Regions from separate parts of the Lentibacillus daqui genome, predicted to be linked through region 2. Evidence: riboswitches for the same ligand, from Rfam matches in the RefSeq annotation. Region 2 holds a riboswitch; the other holds the start of a gene.
The links. Region 2 has a riboswitch for preQ1 ahead of O2S85_RS01645 (QueT transporter family protein). Riboswitches for the same ligand answer to the same signal wherever they lie in the genome.

Region 1: another riboswitch for preQ1. It lies ahead of queF (preQ(1) synthase); the one in region 2 lies ahead of O2S85_RS01645 (QueT transporter family protein).

Annotation. Positions count from the first base shown of each region.
Region 1 is NZ_CP114176.1:1,100,782-1,103,972, reverse strand. It holds gene O2S85_RS05615 (M24 family metallopeptidase) at 1-560, opposite strand, end outside; gene queF (preQ(1) synthase) at 1,148-1,645, opposite strand; PreQ1 riboswitch class I at 1,718-1,763, opposite strand; gene O2S85_RS05605 (SDR family oxidoreductase) at 1,922-2,713, shown strand; gene O2S85_RS05600 (carbohydrate ABC transporter permease) at 2,872-3,191, opposite strand, start outside.
Region 2 is NZ_CP114176.1:307,139-310,329, forward strand. It holds gene O2S85_RS01640 (S66 peptidase family protein) at 113-1,036, shown strand; gene O2S85_RS01645 (QueT transporter family protein) at 1,120-1,611, opposite strand; PreQ1 riboswitch class I at 1,618-1,662, opposite strand; gene O2S85_RS01650 (lysophospholipid acyltransferase family protein) at 1,781-2,377, shown strand; gene O2S85_RS01655 (TerC family protein) at 2,589-3,191, opposite strand, start outside.

The sequences.
Region 1 (3,191 bases), 790 kb from region 2:
CCTTCATCCATCATGTCAAACGCGGTCTGCATCGCCTTTTCCGCGATTTTGCCGGCTCGTTTCATATAAGCGATTTCTTGATCCGACTTGACAATCCGAACCCAGTTAACCATATTGGTACCATCTTTAAATGTCGCATTTGGCAAACCTTTCACAAGTTGCAAATAGCATTTAGCCGTAAAATAATACGCATCACATTCAACGGCAATCGTTTGCTTATCTCGTTTTCGCATTTTTAACAAATCACAAACAAAGTCCATTGGATGCCTCTGGGTTGACTGCACATAATGATCGCCATATGGAATAATATGATCATCATCCAGCCAAGTAGTGTGACTGGCCGCACTTGCATCTTGACCACGCCCCACCCAAATCGGCTGTTCTTCATCGATCAGGATAATAAGCACCTGATGAACATAAAATGACCAGGCATCATACCCTGTTAAATAATTCATGTTTGCTGGATCGGTCACCAGCAAAATATCAACCCCGGCATTTGTCATCCGCTGTTTTGTTTTCACTAATCGTTCCTTAAACTCCGAAACCGAAAATGTTAACATCCCTCATCCCATCCTCTCAAGCAAATATAACTTGCTGAACAACAGGATAGTGAATGAACGCGTTTACAATTCTTAGCTCATTTCCGGATTTCATTTAGGTTTCGGTTTTACGGAAACCATCTTCTGCATTTTTATTCCTATCCTGTTATTTGTCCACAAGATAAAACGGGCTTTGTACATACGCACTAAAAGGAATTTAGTAATAAAGGTGCTTACTATATAAAATGCAAAAAAAATCATTTTGGAACCTGTCAATGTGGTTTTAACTATATTATAAATCAACACTTTTTTGAATGCAATAACTATTGCGAATCATTATTTTGCAATTTTAGTTATGTAAAAGCGAACCAACGATTCACCGCGGTTCGCTCAAAATCTGTCATGCAACGCGATTCAATTCCTTCTCCATGTGTTTATTGGAATACTTTTTGCCGTTGTTCCCAATAGTCACGTTATAGCGTATGACTCCAAGGATGACCCAGGCACCAATAATCAGCCATTCATACGGCTAAATCAGTACGGATCCATCGCCGCCAATACTGATATGTAGCAGTGATTTGCGGGGTTTCCAGAGTAATTGATACAAATTAACGATTGTCTATTTTCTCTGGATTCAAATCATGATTCATCAACCGATGGTCAGCCATTTGCGCAAATTTGGTACCTGGTTTGCCATAGTTACAATATGGATCAATTGAAATACCGCCTCTAGGTGTAAACTTTCCCCACACCTCAATGTAACGCGGATCCATTAGATCAATCAGGTCATTCATAATGATATTCATACTGTCTTCATGAAAATCCCCATGATTACGAAAACTGAATAGATACAGCTTTAGTGATTTGCTTTCTACCATCTTTTGATCTGGAATATAGCTGATATAAACGGTTCCAAAATCCGGCTGTCCAGTTTTCGGACAAAGCGTTGTAAACTCAGGGCAGTTAAATTTCACAAAATAATCCCTATTCGGATGCTTGTTATCAAATGTCTCCAATACTTCCGGTGTGTAATCAAAGGCATATGTTGTTCCTTGACTGCCTAACAAAGTAAGATCAGTCAAGTCATTATCATCGCGCCCTGCCACGTTAAATCCTCCTTTACTCCATAAAAAAACCATGGTCCCCTAAGGCACATGGTTTTTGGATCATGACATGTTTTGTCCTTAGTTTTTTATAGAGGGTTGAACTAAGAACCTCTCCAGTATAGTTAGGTATTCACCCATTGTTTCTGCTGGTAATTATATCTGGAAGGCTTGAGGATGTCAACGTTAATTTAGAGGTTATCCAGCTTAACATTTGAATTTCGTCCCACCTCATTTCATAATAAAAACACAAGTAAAAATTTGATTGGAGGTCATTCCATGAATTTAGGTCTTGAAGGCAAGTCGGTTGTTGTATTGGCATCTAGTAAAGGTTTGGGCAAAGCAACTGCACACCTATTTGCGGAGGAAGGGGCACATGTTTTCATCGCCAGCCGGAATGAAAGTGAACTGGAGAAAACAAAAAATGAGATCCAAAAAGAAACAGGGAATGCGCATGTTCACTATCAAGTTTGTGACATTACCAACCCTGATTCCATCAAACAATTAATCGCGAAAGCAGCTGCGAAACATGGAACGATTGATATCCTTGTCAATAATGCGGGCGGTCCTCCTGCTGGTTTATTTGATGATTTTGATGACGACGCCTGGCAAAACGCATTTGAATTAAACCTGTTAAGTTTTGTCCGGGCAATCCGTGAAGCACTGCCATATATGAAAAAGCAACAAAGCGGGCACATTGTTAATATCACGTCCTCATCCATTAAACAGACATTGGACAATCTGATTTTGTCCAATACGTTTCGGGCGGGGATTGTTGGTCTTGCCAAAAGCTTGTCACAGGAACTTGCAGCGGACAATATTTTAATCAATACGATTGGGCCAGGCAGGATTGCGACTGACCGGGTGACTAGTCTCGATCAAATCACTGCGAAAAAGCAAAACATGGACCCGGATGAGCAAAGAAAAAAATCAGAACAATCGATTCCCATGCAACGTTACGGTGAACCGGATGAGTTTGCCAAGATGGTTGTCTTCCTATGTTCCCAGGCAAATACGTATGTAACCGGGCAAACACTTGTCGTTGATGGTGGACTGGTCAAGGCATTGTAGATAGAACAAAAGCGCTGCGGAATCTTTGAGTTTGCAGCGCTTTTCCAACTATAAATCAATCCAAACCTCACTTTCATACCACCTATTTCTCATCTCCCACCCAGACAATTTTTGGGTGAGAGTCTTATTACTCGTCATAGAGAATCCCAGAAAGTAAGCTATCCTTTCACCGATCCTGCCAACAAGCCCCTGACAAAATACTTACCTAAAAAGATATAGACAAGCAATGTTGGCAATGCAGCTAGTAATGCCCCAGCCATTTGCACATTCCATTGAACAATCTGACTGCCGGATAAGTTTTGCAGAGCGACCATAATTGGTTGTTTATCTGACGTTGTAATGGTTACAGCAAACAAAAATTCATTCCAAATATTTGTAAACTGCCAAATTGCTACAACAACAAACCCCGTGATCGACAGGGGAATCATAATATGCCGGAAAATCCCCAAAAAACTAGCACCATCGATTTTTGCAGCTT
Region 2 (3,191 bases):
TCTGCGTCCAAGCGAGGATATTAGCGACAGTAGAACGGGACTAACAATCAGTGGTGGATAAAGTAAACCCCCACTGATTGGAGTTTCACTTTATCTGTAGGGAGGTGTCTTTGTGGCGACGATCAAACCGCCTATATTGCAACCAGGAGATACGATTGGCATTGTCACATTGGGTAGTCCGCTTCCTGACAACGAGATTAACAATCGTATAGAAACAGTAAGAAGTCTTGGCTTCCAAGTGGTGTTAGGTGACCATACCTACGCCCAAGATGGCTTCCTCGCCGGTACTGATGAAGAGCGTGCATCTGATTTGATGCGCATGTTTGCCAATGATCAGGTCAAATTGATTTTGCCTACACGAGGCGGCGTTGGCGTTGCAGGCATCCTCCCACATCTTGATTTTGATTTCATTCAAAGTCATCCGAAAATCCTCACCGGTTATAGTGATATTACGGTACTCTTAAATGTTTTGGCCCAGTATGCAAACTTAGTTACATTCCAAAGCCTTTTGCTGCTTGACTTCACTACTAGTACACCAGGCTACAATTACGATCAATTTTTCGCTGCGACATCGGTACGCACCATGCAACGGCAAATTCAAAATCCGTCGTTCATGCCACAAATTAGCAGGGTTGGAGGAAATGTCACCGGCCCGATTGTTGGCGGAAATCTGACCTCATTTACCGGTACACTTGGCACCCCTTTTGAAATTGATACAAAGGGGAAAATTCTATTATTGGAAGAAACCCATGCGCCGATAAATACAGTTTACCGGTATATGAATCACCTTAAATTAGCTGGAAAATTTGATGATTGTATTGGGATTGTCATGGGGGAATGCACCGATTGTCCGATTGCGTATGGAACAACGTATGAAGATTTAATTAATGCATTTCTTGTCCCAATGGGAAAGCCGCTGATGACCAATGTCGCAACTGCACATGGGACCTATAAAGCAGCCATACCAATTGGAGCGACTGTTAATCTGGATACAGAAAATAATACATTGACAGTGATAGAACCGACAGTCAGTTAGGGTCAGAGGGACGGTTCTTCTGTCCCACCACATATTTCCATGTAAAAAAATGGTGGAACAAGGTGCCTGTCCCTCTGTCCCGATTATATTAGGTTACTAAAGTGTACTTTTTTATTTAATGCATACATAATTGGGATGCCGATTGCCATGATGACTAATTCGCCGGCAGCTGTTGTTAACCAGGATAACAGGAATGGAAGGTGCAACACCAAGTACAATTCAAAAGCAATGATGAACATGTTGAAGGTGAAGACAAGTGTGTTCATCACCATGAGTGTAACCTGATTTTTAATGTACCTCCCGAGCAAAATTGTGATCCCCAACGACAATGCGGAATGCCCTACCCCAAACAATAAATCCATCGTTCCGGTTACAGAGAAGATATTGGTTAAAAAAACGCCTACTACAATCCCGGCAAAATATTTTTTGTTGAAAACCACCAGATGATTAAAGATTTCCGGGATTCGAAATTGGATATTCGAATAGGCAAGCGGTGGGAAAATTAATAATACCAATGAAACGGCAACATACAGCGCCGCAATCACCGCATTCACAACAAGGGTTTTGATATTCATTTGTTTCACTCCTTAGTTTTTTAACGTGGGATGGTCGCGAACCACGTGTTTAGTAAATCCTCAAACTATTACATTATAAGTCTTTTAGAGGAAAAATCAAATTTAGTACCAGGTATTAACACTATATGATAAAATAAAAAGACTAAGGAATATAAGAGAGGGGAACAGTATGTATCATTTTGCTGCTTCAGTCCTAAACATCATTTTAAGCCTGTTTGGCAGGGTGAAAGTCTATCATAAAGAGAAATTGCCTCAAAAAGAAGGTTATATTATTGCATGCACGCATACTGGCTGGGTGGATATACTCTGGCTTGGTCTGGCCGTTTTGCCAACGAAGATCCATTACATGGCAAAAAAAGAGCTGTTTGAACAAGGTCTGATCCGCCGACTAATGCGGAGTTTAAATGCCTTTCCGGTTGATCGGGAAAATCCAGGTCCAAGTTCGATTAAAATTCCACGCAGACTGATTGCAGATGGGAAAGTGGTTGGCATATTTCCAAGCGGTATGAGAACGAGTGAAGAGGTACCTTTAAAAAGGGGAGCGGTCACTATCGCAAGTTACGCCAAGGCTCCAATTGTACCTGCTGCTTATGTTGGCCCCAACAACTTCAAAGATTTGTTTAAACGGAAGAAACCTCAACTTATTTTTGGTGATCCTATTGTATTATCCAAGGAGTTACCAAAAAAGGAAGCGCTGGAACTAATGTTGAAGGAACTGAATGAGGAATTTAGCAGTTTGCGGAAAGAACTACTTGCAAAACAATAAACCCCACTGCCAGGTTGATACGCTACCGGCAAAGTGAGGTTGATATTTTTAGTTGCCAGGTCGATAGTTCATGTAGTTTGGTTGATAAACTACACAATCCGGTTGATTACCTTGCTAACTTGGTCGATAAATCGTGCAGTCTGGTTGATAAACTGCGCAATCAGATCGATTCAACAGCCCCTCTCCAAATATACTGGCCCATCACCGCATGTTAAATACGTTTACTATCCGCTTTGCGTCCTGACCATATCCAGCCAAATACCGCAATGGCAATCAGAAATCCCCAGAAGATAATTTTCCATTCTATGCTATGGGGAAAATCTTCAGGTATTATATTGACACCGGGATGTGCCAGTGTAATAATCGCTAGTTTAACTCCGACCCAGCCAACAATCAGATATGCCGCTGTTTCCAGGCCAGGCCGCTTGTCTAGCAAGGTTACAAACCAATTTGCAGCAAATTTGATTAATACTAAACCTGCAATTCCGGCAATAATTACGATGGCAAATTTTCCGCCATCCATGCCGCCAAATTGCGGTAACGGGGTGTCCGGCAGTGTCATTGCCAATGCAACTGCAGCAAGTATGGAATCAATCGCAAAGGCGAGATCCGCAATACCGATTTTACCTACAGTGGACCAAAAACCATTTACGAAAGAAGCCTTCTTTTTTTTGGTTGACCCAGAATAGTTGCTAATGACATTATTAATTCCAAGATAAATCAAGTATATGGCTCCCAATGCTTGGACTTGCCAAACATTTACTAGAAATGAGATGACGAACAAAGCGGAAAAGCGAAAAATAAAGGCACCTAT